DNA from 3 places in the Streptomyces sp. NPDC060184 genome. Region 3 is predicted to be linked to each of the others. Evidence: riboswitches for the same ligand, from Rfam matches in the RefSeq annotation. Region 3 holds a riboswitch; each other region holds the start of a gene.

Region 1 (5,358 bases), on a different contig from region 3:
GGGAGTGGCAGAGGTGGTCATGGCGGAGTCCTCCAGGAGGGGCTGCGATGCGGGACCGGGGGCGCGGCCGGTGCCGGGGCAGGGCGAAACCGCCGCCTCGGGGGTACGCGTCCTCACGGGCAGCCCGCCGGTTCTGGGGGATGCAGCCATATCCTTGGCCAGAAGAGCACGCGTGGCAACTACCTGCCGTAAAAGCGTCGTTGAGCCATGAACTGCCACGCTTTGGGCCCAACTGGGGTGCTCTGTGGCCGCGATGGTGTGGCGCTCATGCGCCTGCGGGAGGAACGCACCCTGACCGGCGGGTGATTGCCGGTCCTCCGTGTTCCTTCCGGGTCCCGGTGCGTTCCTGTCGGCGCGCGTGCCGAGGAGGCGGTGCGGGCCGGCTTCCCGGACGGCCGTACGCCGGGGTGGTCAAGAGTCCGTTCAGGATGGCGTAGAGTTGTGTTCACCGACGCGGGGTGGAGCAGCTCGGTAGCTCGCTGGGCTCATAACCCAGAGGTCGCAGGTTCAAATCCTGTCCCCGCTACTGAAGGCCCGGGCCCGGCACGCACAGCGTGCCGGGCCCGAGTCGTTTCCGTGTGTGCGTGCGCGGCTCGTCGCCCGCTCGCACCCGGGTGCGGGCGTGGAAGCGATCCGGGTGTGGTCCCCGTGTGCGGTCGTGGACGCGGTCCCCGGGCGTAACGATCTGCCGGACCGGGCATGAACTGGTCCATCCAGGAAATGTCTCGCACGCCTGCGCGGTCCGTGCCGTCCGGCCGAACGTGTGGACGTGCGCCCGGACGTCCGGGGCAGCCGCTCCGCCGCTTCCGTGCGCGGCGCCGGGGTCGCCGTGCGCGGAACTCGTCGCCTCGCCGGTCCTGACCACCCGGCGTACACCGGCGCTGGGGGGCGCTCGAAAGGGAGTCGTGCGCTCCCCCCTATGGACGACGAGGGGTCGCCGCGCGGCGCGGTTCGGGCCAGCCTGGGCAGGGCGCGGTAGGTTCCGCAGCCGTGGCGGGACAGGGCAGGAGAAGCGCAGAGGTGGGGAAACCGCTGTACGAGCATGGCTGGATGGCCGGGGGTGTGGGCGCCCGGCGTTTCGTGCGGATGCTGCCTGCCCTGCTCATCGCCGGCGGACTCGTCTTCGACATCGCCTCACCGCCCCGCTTCACGGCGGTGCCCCTGTTCGTCGCCGCCCCCCTGATCGCCGCGCCGTTCGCCTCCCGGGCCGGAACCATCCGGATCGGTGTCGCCTCGCTCGCCGCCGTCATCGCGATGCGGGTGTACGTGGGCACCATCGGGCAGATCGTCCCCGTCATCGAGACGCTCACCGTCTTCACCGCGGCCGTGCTCGCGCTCGTCATCAACGGGGTCGTACGGCGCGGCAACGAGCAGCTCGCCTCGGCCCGGATCATCGCGGAGACGGCCATGCGCGCGGTGCTGCCCGTCCCCGCCGACCGGGTCGGCGGGCTCCATGTCGCCGCGCGCTACGAGGCGGCGCAGGCGGACGAGTACGTCGGCGGCGACCTCTTCGCCGTCGCGGACACCCCGTACGGCGTACGCCTCGTGCTCGGTGACGTACGCGGCAAGGGGCTCGACGCGGTCGAGGCGGTGGCGGTGATCATCGGCGCCTTCCGGGAGGCCGCCGAGCAGGAGGAGACGCTGGAGGGGGTGGCGCAGCGGCTGGAACGTGCCCTGGCCAGGGACGCCGCGCGGCGCGGCGGGCTGGACCCGGTGGAGGGGTTCGTCACCGCGGTGCTCGCCGAGGTCCCGGAGGGCTCGGCGACCTTGCGGATCGTCAACCGGGGGCACCCCGAGCCCCTGCTGCTCCATGCCGGAGGGGCGCTGGACGTGCTGCGGCCGAGCATGCCCGCGCTGCCCCTCGGCATGGCGCTGGGCGCCTGGCCGGACCGGGTGGACGAGTGGGAACTCCCGCCGGGCGCGACGCTGTTGACCTACACGGACGGGCTTTCCGAGGCGCGCGACCGGGCGGGTGTGTTCTACGACCCGGCGGAGCGGCTGCGCGGGCGGATCTTCCCCGGCCCCGACGAGCTGCTGACGGCGCTCACCGACGACGTCCGGCTGCACACCGGTGGCCGCTCGACGGACGACCTGGCGCTGCTGGCGGTCGCCCGGCCGGCGGAGGACCAGCCGGAGCGCCGGACCACCGTGCCGATCGTGGGCCGCGGGAACGGCTGACGCGGGCCCGCCGGCCGTCGCCCCGGGGCTTCCCCGAGCCGGCCCGTGGTTCTCCCGACCCCTCCCGTGGTTTTCCCGGGGTGCGCCCCGGCCCGTCGGGCGGACGCGGCGACGGTCCGTAGCAGAGCGGTGCCGCTCGATAACATATGACACACCGTCAGAAAAGCGGGGGCGCTCCGGCTGTCCGTAAGTCGCCCTGATGAGTGGTGATATGCCCTGGTAAATCCCGCCCCGAAGTGGGAATGATCAAGGGGAACAGCTTGGAATCGGAGCCGTCTGTCTATTAACGTTCGATAACGCAGCGCGGTCGTCCCAGCCGTCGTCAGAGACGGCGCCGTGCGCGAGCGCCGAATTCCGCAAGGGAACCGGGGAACCACTTCTTGGGGTGAATCGGACACCTGTGTCTCCTCGGAGACGTCAGGCGCCCGTAGGAGACCTTCCTGCTCCGAACCCGTCAGCTAACCCGGTAGGCGAGAAGGAAGGAAAGGAGTGCGCCTCCGTGGCGTCCAACCAGCCTGCCCCCGAAGCCCCGTCACCTTCTGCCACGCTCGACGGTTTCGGTTCCCCCGGCGACTCCGACAAGGCGTGGGAGGAATGGAACCCCACCGAGGATTCCCTCCGCCCCGTACGCGGCCGGCACCGTGTGGCCAAGCAGCGCGGTCTCGCGCGTAGTTCCACCGTCCTCGGGGTCGGCGTCATCGCGGCTGTCGGTGCGGGCGGCATGGCCACCGCGCAGAGCAAGCCGCCGGTCTCCATCTCTCTTCCCGATTCGCTCGCGGACAACCTTCCGGATGCCAAGTCCGTCCCCGGGCTGGGCGCTCTGATCACCGCGGTCGAGTCCGACGACACCCCCGAGCCGGTGGTGTCGGCCGCGCCGTTCACCACGGCCGGGCTCACCACGGCCGAGACCGAGCAGGGTGCCACCGACGCGGGTGAGGCCCTGCGCGCCCGCATCCTCCAGCAGGCCGAGCAGCAGCGGTCCGCCGCCGACGCGGACGCGAAGGCGGCCGAGGAAGCGGCGGCAGCCACCAAGGCCGCCACCGAGGCGAAGAAGCAGCAGGGCGAGGCGGAGGCGAAGGCCGCCGCGGAGAAGAAGGCGGCCGAGGAGGCCGCGGCGAAGAAGGCCGAGGCCGAGAGGCTCGCCAAGCTCGCCGCCAGTTACGCGCTCCCCACCTCCTCGTACACGATCACCTCCACCTTCGGCGAGGCCGGCACGATGTGGGCCTCCGGGCAGCACACCGGGCTCGACTTCGCCGCGCCGACCGGCACCCCGGTCAAGGCCGTGCACGGCGGAACGGTCAAGTCCGCGGGCTGGTCGGGCTCGTACGGGTACCGCACGGTCCTGGAGCTCGACGACGGTACGGAGATCTGGTACTGCCACCAGTCCTCCATGGACGTGGTCGTCGGCCAGCAGGTCAGCACCGGCGACACCATCGGCCGCGTCGGAGCCACCGGCAACGTCACCGGCCCGCACCTCCACCTCGAAGTCCACACCCCGGACGGCACCGGCATCGACCCGATGGCCTGGCTGACCGACAAGGGCCTCGCGGTCTGACGCTCCGCGTCCCCGAGCCCACCGAACCCCGGCAGCCCTGCCGCTCTTCCCCCCCCCAGGACGTCAGGGCTGCCGGTTCTCCCTCCCCCCGGAGCACGGACGCCGCGTACCCGCGAGGAGCGCGCCTCCGGCGGGGCCGGCCACGATCGGAGCCGTACCGGGATCACGAGCGGAGCTGTACCGGAATACGGGCCTCCGTCCGGTCCGTTGAACCGTTCATGACTTCATCTCTCCGCAAGCTCGGCACGGCCGGTGCCGAGGTCTTCCCCCTCGCCCTCGGCGGCAACGTCTTCGGCTGGACCGCCGACGAGGCGCAGTCCTTCGCGGTCCTCGACGCCTACACCGCGGCCGGCGGCAACTTCGTCGACACCGCCGACGCGTACTCGGCCTGGGCCCCCGGCAATCAGGGCGGCGAGTCCGAGACGCTCATCGGCGCGTGGCTCAAGTCCCGCGGCAACCGCGCGGACGTCGTCGTCGCCACCAAGGCCGGTGCCCACCCCGAGTACCGGGGGCTCGCACCCGCCACCGTCAGGCGCGCGGTGGAGGAGTCGCTGCGGCGCCTCGACACCGACTACATCGACCTCTACTACACGCACTACGACGACGAGAGCGTCCCGGTGGAGGAGATCGTCACCACCCTCGACCAGCTGGTGAAGGAGGGCAAGGTCCGCGAGATCGGCGCCTCCAACATCAGCCCCGAGCGCCTGCGCGCCTCCCTCGCGTTCTCCGAGCGCGAGGGACTGGCCCGTTACGTCGCCCTCCAGCCGCACTACAACCTGGTCTCCCGCGCCACCTACGAGGGTCCCGCGCAGGACCTCGCCGCCGAGACCGGTCTCGGCGCGGTCCCGTACTCCGCGCTGGCATCCGGCTTCCTCACCGGCAAGTACCGCCCCGGTACCCGGGTGGAGAGCGCCCGCGCCGAGAAGGCCGGCGCGCACCTGGACTCCGAGCGGGGGCGGAAGGTGCTGAGCGCGCTCGACGCCGTCGCCGAGGCGCACGGGGCCGAGATCGCCACCGTCGCGCTGGCCTGGCTCGCGTCCCGCCCCACGGTCGTGGCACCGATCGCCTCGGCGCGCACGCCCGAACAGCTCCCCGCGCTGCTCGCGGTCGCCGACCTCGCGCTGACCGACGAGGAACTGGACCGGCTCACCGAAGCCTCCGCCTGAGCACGCCTTACTGCGGCGGATGCAGATAGGGGTTGTGCCCGCCGTACTGCCGGTGCGGAGGCGGCTGTTCGTTGGCCGGGGCCGGGGCCGGGGCCGGGGCGGGGGCGGGGGCCGGGGGCGCGTACCCCCGGGCCGCGTGGGCCCCGTGCGCCGCGTGGGCTCCGTGCGCCCGGTGTCCCGCGTGCGCACCATGTGCGCCATGCGCCGTGTGGGCTCCGGCGCCGTACGGGACGGGCACCGGGCGGTGGACGGCGGGGCGGAACACGCTGCGGGCCGCCTGGCTCAGCGCGGGGGCGGCGACCTCGCGGCGCTCCCACAGGTGGTGCAGCAACTCCTGTTCGCGCGCCGCGAAGTCGGCGCCCACCGCACCGCGCCGGGCGTCCCGCCGCAGCGCGGCCAGCGAGGTCGCGAACGACTCGTACTCCGCGACGGCACGGGCCGCCGCCCGGCCCCTGGCCC
Region 2 (5,358 bases), on a different contig from region 3:
CGGCCGCGTTGAGGACGGTGATCCGGGTGACCGGCCGGCCCTCGTTGATCGGCACGGCCCCGTCCGCGTACAGGATCTCTCCGGGAATCACGGCGCCCCTCAGACGATCGGATCGTGGACGGTGACGAGTTTGGTGCCGTCCGGGAAGGTGGCCTCCACCTGGACGTCGTGGATCATCTCGGGGATGCCGTCCATGACGTCGGCGCGGGTGAGCACCTTCCGTCCGGACGCCATGAGTTCGGCGACGGTCCGCCCGTCGCGCGCGCCCTCCAGGATGTGCGACGTGATCAGCGCGACCGCCTCCGGGTGGTTGAGCCGGAGCCCGCGCGCCCGGCGTCTCCCGGCGACGTCGGCGGCCACATGGATGAGCAGGCGCTCCTGCTCGTGCGGGGTGAGTTGCACGCTTCCACCTCATCGTCTCGCGCCCGGTCGGGTCCCTGGACGCGGCGGAGCCGCCTCGGACGACGACAGCTCGTCGCCCGCCGATGCGGGCACACCGGCCAGACACCGCACGTTAGGGCGGAAGTTTTTCCGTCGCGTTAACTGGGCCGGTCACGTGGCGACACCGTCCGGTACGGGGGCACGGCCCCGGCGGGCCGGACCGTCCCCGGAACGGTCCCGCCGGCCTGCCCGCACCCTCCTCGCCTCGTATACGGCGCGCACCGGGCCGGGGCGCGCACCGCGTACCGGCCCGGGGGCGTCCGGGGGCCGACATGGTCCGGCGGTCGCACGGGTAGTAATCCAGCAGCCCGCCCTGCCCGGACCGGTGGGGGGCGGCCGTCGGGCGGGTCGCCGACGGCATCGCCGGTGACATCGGCCGTGACCCCTTCGTCCTCGACGCCGCAACCACCGCGCTCACGGCCCGTCCGGCCGCGTCGGGGAGCACCGCACCGCGTACCCGCCACAGCGCCCCACGAGGTGAGTCCCCATGCTGCCGCCGGAGTTGCCGTCCCTGCCCGCACTGACCCACGCGGAGGCCGAGTTCATCGACCGTTACCTCGCCGTCCTCGACCAGGTGGGCCGGATCAACCCGGCCCGGGGCAGCGACACCTACGCGGCGCTGCGGGCCGCCCAGGCGCTGGCCTCGCACGCCGCGACACTGCGGGACGCCTTGGCGCTGATGCACGAGCGCGGCGAGGACCGGATCCACGCGGCCACGCTGGCCCGGGCGCTGCGCGCGCTGGACGGGGAGCGGCGGGCGGGGCGGGTCTCCGTACCGCCCGGGAGAGCGAGTTGACGGGCCCGGTCCGCGCCGGAAGGCGACCGGCGCCCCCGCCTCGGCCCCGGCCCCGGCCACGGCGATGTCGGCCGATCATGTTCCGTACGCTCCTGAACATGAATCGCTCCACCGGGCCCCTGCGGCCCCTCACCCGGCTCGTCGGCGGGGACATATGCGCCTACGAGCCGACCGCCGACGCCTGGGGTGCTCTGTCGCCCGCCAGGGTCTTCCGGCCGTCGGCCGGGGACGAGGTCGTCGAGCACACCGCTCCCACCGGCCTTCATCAGGTCTTCTACACGACTCTGAGCGCTGCCGTCTGCGTAACGGCCGCGGGGACCGAACTCTGGCGGTCGGAGTTCGAACCCGAGTCGGACGAGCGGTTCGGGCACCGCCCCGGCTGCGCCCTCTCGTCCGACGGACTCACGGTCTGGGTCTACCGGCCCGACGCCATGGCCGGGCGCGACCGCCCGGACCAGTGGGTCGCCCTGGACGCGGGAACCGGAGCGGTACTCGGGCAGGCGGATCTGGACACGGTCGGGCACGGTGGTACCCAGCTCGCGCACCGGGCGAGCGGCGAAGTCCTCCTCGACGTGGGCGAGGGACAGGACGGATCGGTCATCCACCGGGCGTCGGTGTCGGGTGGGCGGATGAACCTCTTCCGCTATCCCTGGGACGACAGGGTTCTCATCGGTCTGTCGCCGGACGGGCGGCACTTCATGACGGTCGACCACTCCCAGACCGACATGGCCGTCCACGCGTACCCCGGCGGCGAAGTGACGTTCTCCCTCTCCGTCGAGGCCCTCGGGCACGATCCGGACGAGGTCTTCGTGGAGTGGAGCGGCGGCTACCTGGACCCGGACACCGTCGTCGTCACCGTCGTCGGCGAGACCGAGGACATGGAGGAGTGGTTCCGCCACACCCGCGTCGACGCGCGGACCGGCGAGGTCCGAGGCGTCTTCGACGCACACGGCGAGAATCCCTACGACATCCAGCCGCTCGGGGACGGGTCCTGGCTCACCGCCGGCCCGGACGGCCACCCGATCCGCCGGAGGACCCCGTAGGACTCGGCGACGGCGACCCCGCACGGGATCCGGGCCGGACCGGAGCCGTTTCTCCGCTTCCGGCGACACGCCCGTGATGAATTTCCGATTTTCCGCCCGTTCGGCGCAGGGTTTCGGCCCGCCGGGCCTCCCTCCCGATTTGCGCTCCCCGGTGCCCTCCCCGTGCCCCAAGTACCGCACTGCGCAGCCGCGGTGGAGGCGCCCGGGGTGCGCGCCCCCGGCCGCGCCGGACGCTCCCCCACTCTCCCGGCGCAACGTCGGCCGACCGTCCTCACCTCCTCTGCCACCTCGAAAATCCCGCACGGCCTGGGTCAAGATCCCTGGGACGACAAGCCCCCGCCACCCCGACGGGGCGGTCCGCGCGGACGCCGAGTCCTGCCGCCGAGCGGATGACGGGTCGACAGGAGTGGATCGGCAGGAGTGGAGGACCCGAGCACTACGGGCCGACCGGGCAACCGGCCGTCCCTCGGGGTGAAGCCGCGACATGCGGCCGGGCGACTTCGCCAGCCCGAACCCGACAGGTCATCTTTCACAGGCGGCTGACGAAGGGTTGCGCATGACTGCGCAGGTTCATGTCCCGTCTCTGCTCACCCGGGCCGGTACGGCCTCGGTCCTCACTCTGGCCCTCAGCTCGACCATGCTGGCCCCCGGCCTGGTCTCCGACGCCGAGGCCGCCGCCCAGTCGACGAAGGCGCTCCGGGTCGCCGCGTCCAAGAAGGGCTCCCCCTATCAGTGGGGCGCCACCGGCCCCCGGCGGTTCGACTGCTCCGGGCTGACGCTCTACTCGTTCAAGCGGGTCGGCAAGAAGCTGCCCCGCACGGCGCAGCAGCAGTACAACAAGACGCGCCACATCACCTCCTCGCAGCGCAGGAGGGGCGACCTGGTCTTCTTCCACAGCGGTCGCAGCGTGTACCACGTGGGCATCTACGCCGGAAACGGCAAGATCTGGCACTCCCCGAAGACCGGTGCCGTGGTGCGGCTGGAGCGGATCTGGACGAAGCGGGTCTGGTACGGACGGGTGCGCTGACGTACACCGGGCCCGTGCCGCCGGTGTGCGGCGCCCGGCCCGGACGCGGCGACGCGCGACGACCCCGCCGGGTCGCACGGCCGCCCCGTCCGGGCCGGGTGCGGCGTCAGCCCCGCACCGGTACGGACCACGGCAGCACGACCCACACGGTCTTGCCGCCGTCCTCGGTCGGAGTGACGCCGAACCGGCCGCCGCACTCCCTGGCCAGGACCCGGATGATCGCCAGGCCGCGCCCGTTGTCCCGTTGTACGGCCGGGGGCAGCCTTCTGGGCCACCGGGGGTGGCTGTCCGTCACCTCCAGCCTCAGTTCCTCGTCCCGGTCGAGCACCAGCCGCACCGTGAACGTGGGCGACTGGCCGAGTGTGTGCAGGACCGCGTTGGTCGCGAGCTCCGAGACGATCAGCAGGATCGTCCCGGTGTCCTCCGTGTCGTCGCGCATGCCCCACTCCGCGAGTACGCGGGCCACGTGTCTGCGGGCCGCGGACACCGACACCGGATCGCTCGGCAGGGTGACATGTGCTTCCTGATGATCTGCCATGGCGACGCCGTCCCTTTCCGCCCGGCCGACCCCTATCGGCCCGGATTGTGCCTGGCGCCAGAGTGCCACCGCCGGACCCCGCGCAAGCACGATCTGCCGAGATATGCATATATCTATCGCTCAATGCGGTGAACTCCGGCTCACCGGAGCTCGAACATTCGGCACACTGGCTTCCAGGTCGGCCGACGGAGCGGTCGGCCGTGCCGCGCCCGGCGGAAGGAGACCGGAATGGGCAACGGCCCCGTCGTGCGCCGTCGCAAACTCGGGGAAGAGCTGAGGAGTCTGCGCCACTCGTCGGGACTCACCAGCCAACAGGCGGCCTCGCTGCTCGGCTGGCACCAGTCGAAGGTGAGCAGGATCGAGACGGGCGCGAGCGGCGTGTCCCCGGCCGACGTCGGCCGGCTGCTCGACGCGTACGCCGTCGTCGATCCCGAACTGCGCACCCTCCTCTCGGCACTGGCCGGGTCGGCGGACGGCCGGGACACGGGCTGGTGGCACGCCTACCGGGGCGTCATTCCGCCGCAGTACCGCGACTTCATCGCTCTGGAGGCGCAGGCCGAGACCGCGAGGACGCTGGAGACCTCGGTGGTCCCCGGACTGCTCCAGACCGCCGACTACGCGCGGTCGGTCACCGAGTCCGCACTGGACGGCATAGCGGGGGACCATCTGGACGCCCTGGTCGAGGTACGGCTCGCCCGCCAGTCGGTGCTGCGGTGCGAGGCCCCGCTCCGGCTCACCGCCGTGCTCGACGAGGCGGTGCTGCGGCGCGAGGTGGGCGGGCGGCGCGTGATGCGCGCCCAGCTCGACCATCTCGCGCACATGTCGGAACTTCCGCACGTGGAGATCCAGTTGGTTCCGTTCAGCGCCGGTGGGTACGTCGGACTGACCGGCCCCTTCGTCATCTTCTCTTTTCCGACAACTTCGGCTCTGGATGTGGTCGTTCTCGACCACTTGACGCGTAGTCACTATCTGGAGCGGAAAGAAGATCTGGAGGCGTACGGTTCCGCCTTCCGCACCATGCGGGAACGCGCACTCTCGCCCGAGCGGTCGCGGGACCTCATCACGGCGATCGGCCGCCAGGACGCGGGCCGCGCGTAGCGCCGTCGGCCCGGCAGCGTCCACCGACCCGAAGGAGCACCATGCCCGAACGCCCGGCACCGCCCGCCGTCCCGTGGCGCCGCAGCAGTCGCAGCACCGGTATGAACAACTGCGTGGAGACGGCGGTAGTCGGACCGACCCTGCTCTCCGTGCGCGATTCCAAGGACGTGGACCGGGCCCGTCTGTCCTTCTCCGCACCCGCCTGGAGCGCGTTCGTGTCCGGTCTCCAGGACCCCGGCACGGACGGGGCGCGGGGCTGAGCGCACCGGACCCGGGACCGCCGCGAGCGCACCGGCCGCGGCGCCCCGGGCGGGCCTCCGCTCTCCGGTCAGGCGGTGCCCCTCGGAGCCGTACGGACGATCGTGTCCAGGGCGGTGTCGACGCGGTCGTCCGTCAGGTCGGCCCGGGCGGTGAG
Region 3 (5,358 bases):
TGGTCACGCGGACTCCTCGGCGGGCTTTTCGGGGGTGCACGGGGTCACGCAGGGGCCCTTGGCCCACCACTCGGGGAGCATGGCGATGGCTTCGTCGCCGAGCGGGTTCACGCCGGGTCCCGCGGCCAGCGAGTGCCCGACGAGGACGTGCAGGCACTTCACCCGGTCCGGCATGCCGCCGGCGCTGGGGAAGCCTTCCAGGACCTCGATGGCGTCGCGGCGGGCGATGTAGTCCTCGTGCGCGGCGCGGTAGGAGGCGGCGAGCTCCGGGTCGGTGCCCAGGCGCTCGGTCATCTCCTTCATGACGCCGTTCGCCTCCAGCGTGCCGATCGCGGAGGCGGCACGCGGGCACGTCAGGTAGTACGTCGTCGGGAACGGCGTGCCGTCCTCAAGACGGGGCTGGGTCTCCACCACGTCCGGGTTGCCGCAGGGGCAGCGGTGCGCGATGGCGCGCAGCCCGCGCGGCGGCCGTCCGAGCTGCTGCTCGAACGCGGCGATGTCCGCGTCGGTGGGCGGAGTGGATTCGGTCTGCGGAGGGGGCGTGTCCATGCCTGCCTTGGTTCTGCTCGGAGGTGCTGCCGTGGAGTGCGGTACGGAAAAGGGCGCGGGTGCGTCGCGACGGGTGCGCGCGTCCGCTCGGACCAGTGTGCCTGGCGGACCGGTGTGCCCGGCCCGGCGGGGCGCGGCTCAGCCGCCGTGGGAGGAGTCGTCCGCGTCGCTGCCGGAGCCGTCCGCGCTGTCCACGCCGTCCCAGAGGTTGGCGTCCCAGGAGCGGCCGTCGGCGCCGGGTTCGCCCCGGTCGTCGGCCGCCGCGTCGGGGTCGACGACGGTGTAGCCGGTCTCGCCGGGGAGTACGTAGTGGAGGTGTTCGCGGGCGAGGCGGCGGATGTACGCGTCGTCCTGGAGGCGGGCCTTCTCGTCCCGCAGCTCCTCGGCGCGCTTCCCGGCGTCCTGGAGGGTCCGCTCCTGGTCGGCGATCTCCTCGCGCTGGGAGACGTACTGCCGCATCGGGTACGCCAGCGCCACGATCAGGGTGCAGACGATCAGGGCCAGGAACGCGGCGCGGCCGGTGAGCCGGGAGCGGTGGGCCTGGCGGCGGTTCTGGGAGCGGTAGACGCGGGCCGCCGTCTGCTCGCCGAGCAGCCGCAGCCTGGTCGCGGTGGAGAACCGGTCGCGGTCCTTCACGGCCATGTTCATGCCTCCCCGTCACGCACGTCCGTCCCCGCACACGGTACGGGACCGAGTGCGGGGACGGACGGAGGCTGGTGGAGCGGGCCCTCGCGGGCCGCGGATCAGCCCTTGAAGCGGGGGAACGCCGAGCGGCCGGCGTACACCGCGGCGTCGTCGAGGATCTCCTCGATGCGCAGCAGCTGGTTGTACTTGGCGACGCGGTCCGAGCGGGCCGGGGCGCCGGTCTTGATCTGGCCGCAGTTCACGGCGACGGCGAGGTCGGCGATGGTGACGTCCTCGGTCTCACCGGAACGGTGGGACATCATGCACTTGAAGCCGTTGCGCTGGGCGAGCTCGACGGCGTCCAGGGTCTCGGTCAGCGAACCGATCTGGTTGACCTTGACGAGCAGGGCGTTGGCCGAGCCCTCCTCGATGCCGCGGGCGAGGCGCTCGGGGTTGGTCACGAAGAGGTCGTCGCCGACGATCTGGACCTTGGAGCCGAGCTTGTCGGTGATGACCTTCCAGCCGGCCCAGTCGTCCTCGTACAGCGGGTCCTCGATGGAGACCAGCGGGTACGCGGAGACGAGCTCCTCGTAGTACTCGGTCATCTCGGCGGCCGAGCGGGACTTGCCCTCGAACTCGTACGTGCCGTCCTTGTAGAACTCGGACGCGGCGACGTCGAGCGCGAGCGCGATGTCGCGGCCGGGGACGAAGCCGGCCTCCTTGATGGCCTCGACGATGAGGTCGAGGGCGGCGCGGTTGGACTCGAGGTTCGGGGCGAAGCCGCCCTCGTCGCCGAGGCCGGTGGAGAGGCCCTTGGTCTTGAGGACCTTCTTCAGCGTGTGGTACGTCTCGGCACCCCAGCGAAGGGCCTCGGAGAAGGACTCCGCGCCGATCGGGGCGATCATGAACTCCTGGATGTCGACGTTGGAGTCGGCGTGCGACCCACCGTTGAGGATGTTCATCATCGGAACGGGCAGCAGGTGCGCGTTCGGGCCGCCGAGGTAGCGGAAGAGCGGGAGGTCGGAGGCCTCGGAGGCGGCGTGCGCGACGGCCAGCGAGACGCCGAGGATGGCGTTGGCGCCGAGCGAGCCCTTGTTCTCCGTGGCGTCCAGGTCGGACATCGCCTGGTCGATCAGGCGCTGCTCGGTGGCGTCGTAGCCGACGAGCTCCGGGCCGATCTGCTCGATGACGGCGAGGACGGCCTTCTCGACACCCTTGCCCAGGTAACGCTTGGGGTCACCGTCGCGAAGCTCGACGGCCTCGAAAGCGCCGGTGGAGGCGCCGGACGGAACGGCAGCACGGCCCGTGCTGCCGTCGTCGAGACCAACTTCGACCTCGACCGTGGGGTTACCCCGCGAGTCGAGGATTTCCCGGGCTACGACGACGTCGATGGACGGCACGAGCATCTCCTTCTGGGATGTGACGCTGACTGTGCGGGGCTCTTGAGCCTTGCGACTAGAGCCTAACCGGACACAGGACATCGGCCAGCCGACCGTCCGTCCAGTGACACGGCGAGCCTACACATTGTTTCCGTACGGAACATAACGTGCGGCGGTACGGCGTCCGGCGGTCTGCCGTACGTCCGGAAAAGGGAGCCCCTTCTCCTTCTCCTCCGGGGCCGCCGCGCGGACGGCGCGTGCCGGAAAAGGCCCTGGCCCGGCGTGCGGGGGGAGTGCGCGCCGGGCCAGGGAGTGGGAAAGGGGTGCCGCCGGACACCCCCGTTCCGGGGAGGAGAGGTTCGTGACTACTTCAGGTGGAGCTGCTGACCCGGGAAGATGAGGTCGGCGTCCTCGACGATGTCGTGGTTCAGCTTGAACAGCTTCTGCCAGCCGCCCTTGACCCCCTGCTTCTCGGCGATGGTGCTGAGGGTGTCACCGGCGACGACCTTGTACTCGCCGTCGCCCTTCTCGACCTTGTCGCCGGTGGGCGTGGTGACGGTCTCGGACTTCTCGGCGGCGGGACGCTCCTCGCTGCGGGAGGCGGCCTGCGCGTCGGTGGAACGGTCCGACTGGGCCGAGGAGGCGCTGTCGGTCGAGGTGCTCGCGGAGGTGTCGGTGCTCGCGGAGGAGGAGCCCGTGTCGACGCCCGGGTCCACACCGTCGTTGGTGAGGTTGCCGGCACCGGCGCAGGACCAGGCGCCCGGACCCTGCATGTCGAGCAGCACCTCGGCGGTGGCGATCTGCTGCTCCTTGGTGGCCAGGTCGGCGCGGGGGGCGTACTTCGTACCGCCGGCGGCGGCCCAGCTGGACTGCGAGAACTGCAGACCGCCGTAGTAGCCGTTGCCGGTGTTGATGGACCAGTTGCCACCGGACTCGCACTGGGCGACGGCGTCCCAGGTGGCGACGGAGGCGGCGGAGGCGTTGGTGGCGCCCATCAGCGGGAGGGCGATGGCGGCACCGGCGACGCCGGCGAGCGTGGCCACACGGACGGCCTTGGACGAACGGCGGTGCTTACCCTTGCTGGACAGCAGCATGGAAGATCTCCTCACCGACGCCTGCGAGGTGAGCTGTCGGGTTCGGGCCAATGAGTTGCCCGGCCACACGTCCTTGCGTGTGGCTTCACCCCTAGCTGGTCCCGGCCCGCCCGTCGTTTCCGACGGGCCGTCCGATTCCGGCGGCTTACCTGGGTCCCCCGCTCCTGCCTACGGCGCTTTCGCGTCTGTTCCCTTCGACCGACGGCAGGATTCGGCGTGACGGTCGACGGGGCCCGCGGTGCGAGCGGCTCTGACCGTAAACAGAGGGAACCCCCACATTCAATGATGGACATATCAGACAATCAGACCTTACTGGCCACGCCTGAATAACCGTTTCCGCAGGTCAAAGCGGACATCTGCGAACCCCCGTGACCGCGACACGCCCAAACAGCGAAGAGACCCATGTCTCACTTTCGCAAAAGCGGACATAGGCCCCTTAACTGCCCCTCTTTTCGGGCGGTTTTCCCGAATTTGATCAGTTGGCGGGGGCGGTCTCCGCCGTGTCGGGAACGGTCTCCGGCGTGTCGGAAGTGGTCGCGCTCTCCGTGGAGGCGGTCGACGTCCCTCCGGTGGCCGTCTGCGTGGACAGGTCGAGCTCCTGGCCCGGCAGGATCAGGTCGGGGTTCGAGCCGATCACGTCCTCGTTGGCCTGGTAGAGCTCGGTCCAGCCGTCCGTCAGGTGCTGGGCGTCGGCGATCGCCCAGAGGTTGTCGCCGGACTGGACCGTGTACGTCCCGTCCGTCGCGAGCGCCGCGTCGTCGCGCGCGTCGCTGTCGCCGCGCGAGGCGTGCCGGCCGGACTCGCGCGAGGCGTCGGCGGCGGCCTCGTCCGGGTCGGGCGTGCCGCGGTGCTTGCCGCCCGTCGCGGTGTCACCGGTCGCCGCGTCCGTCGCGCTGTCGCTCGTACCCGCCGTCGCGCCGCCCTTCGCCCCGCCCTTGCCGGGGGTGGTGCTGCCCGGGGTGGCCGAGCCGGAGGGCGAGGGGGTGGCGGAGGCGTCGGGGCTCGGCGTGGCGCTGCTGCCGGTCGAGCCCGTCGAACCGGTCGTGCCGTTCGAGCCGGAGGCACCGGTCGCGTCCGACGTGTCCTGCGACCCGGTGGCGCCGGTCGAGGCGGGTGCGCCGCCCGCGTCCGGGATCGTGCCCGCCGAGGCGCCCGCGTCCGCCGCGGAGACGGAACCCGGGTCCACCCCGATGAGCGAGCCTGCGGGAGCGAGGCCGGAGATCACCGCGCACCCGGGCCACGCCTGCGGGCCCTTGGCGTCGAGGACCTTCTCCGCCACGGCTATCTGCTGGGTGCGGCTCGCGAGATCCGCGCGCTGCGCGTACTCCGTACCGCCGTAGGCCGCCCAGGTCTCCTGGGAGAACTGCAGTCCGCCGTAGTAACCGTTGCCGAAGTCGGCGCTCCAGGTGCCGCCGCTCTCGCATTCGGCGACCTTGTCCCAGGTGGTCGTGTCCGCGGCGCCGGCGCTGCCCGCGGCGAGGAGCGGAATCGCGAGGGCGGAGCCTGTCACGCCGGCTGCGACGACGATGGCGGGTGCCTGGCGAGGGCGGCGGTGTCTGCCGTTCGCGGAGCCCATGGGAGTGCCTTCCGTGTGACTGACGGGTGAACTGATGCGTCGAACCGTGAACCTAGCGGGACTCGAACGTGCGTCACAAGTCGATGCCTCGCAGATCACGTGAACATCACAGTGTTGACGGAGCGTCACTTCCGTA

The links. A riboswitch is a leader RNA that binds a small molecule or an ion and turns the genes downstream of it on or off. The one in region 3 is predicted to bind cyclic di-AMP.
Region 1: it holds a riboswitch for cyclic di-AMP, as region 3 does, so the genes downstream of both, ACFWEE_RS00065 (M23 family metallopeptidase) here and ACFWEE_RS03420 (transglycosylase family protein) in region 3, are expected to answer to the same signal.
Region 2: it holds a riboswitch for cyclic di-AMP, as region 3 does, so the genes downstream of both, ACFWEE_RS29630 (C40 family peptidase) here and ACFWEE_RS03420 (transglycosylase family protein) in region 3, are expected to answer to the same signal.

The regions. Positions count from the first base shown of each region.
Region 1 is NZ_JBHWYX010000001.1:18,834-24,191, reverse strand. Features, by position in the region: gene ACFWEE_RS00080 (hypothetical protein) at 1-21, opposite strand, end outside; tRNA gene ACFWEE_RS00075 (tRNA-Met) at 453-526, shown strand; gene ACFWEE_RS00070 (PP2C family protein-serine/threonine phosphatase) at 1,051-2,178, shown strand; cyclic di-AMP (ydaO/yuaA leader) riboswitch at 2,514-2,666, shown strand; gene ACFWEE_RS00065 (M23 family metallopeptidase) at 2,678-3,733, shown strand; gene ACFWEE_RS00060 (aldo/keto reductase) at 3,952-4,899, shown strand; gene ACFWEE_RS00055 (PrsW family intramembrane metalloprotease) at 4,907-5,358, opposite strand, start outside.
Region 2 is NZ_JBHWYX010000061.1:22,837-28,194, reverse strand. Features, by position in the region: gene ACFWEE_RS29650 (urease subunit beta) at 1-91, opposite strand, end outside; gene ACFWEE_RS29645 (urease subunit gamma) at 100-402, opposite strand; gene ACFWEE_RS29640 (hypothetical protein) at 929-1,237, shown strand; gene ACFWEE_RS29635 (hypothetical protein) at 1,336-2,280, shown strand; cyclic di-AMP (ydaO/yuaA leader) riboswitch at 2,730-2,808, shown strand; gene ACFWEE_RS29630 (C40 family peptidase) at 2,837-3,307, shown strand; gene ACFWEE_RS29625 (ATP-binding protein) at 3,414-3,845, opposite strand; gene ACFWEE_RS29620 (helix-turn-helix domain-containing protein) at 4,074-4,943, shown strand; gene ACFWEE_RS29615 (DUF397 domain-containing protein) at 4,985-5,203, shown strand; gene ACFWEE_RS29610 (8-amino-7-oxononanoate synthase) at 5,272-5,358, opposite strand, start outside.
Region 3 is NZ_JBHWYX010000003.1:97,130-102,487, reverse strand. Features, by position in the region: gene ACFWEE_RS03440 (exopolyphosphatase) at 1-7, opposite strand, end outside; gene ACFWEE_RS03435 (DUF501 domain-containing protein) at 4-549, opposite strand; gene ACFWEE_RS03430 (septum formation initiator family protein) at 688-1,191, opposite strand; gene eno (phosphopyruvate hydratase) at 1,293-2,579, opposite strand; gene ACFWEE_RS03420 (transglycosylase family protein) at 2,918-3,646, opposite strand; cyclic di-AMP (ydaO/yuaA leader) riboswitch at 3,650-3,832, opposite strand; gene ACFWEE_RS03415 (transglycosylase family protein) at 4,122-5,222, opposite strand; gene ACFWEE_RS03410 (cytochrome P450) at 5,329-5,358, opposite strand, start outside.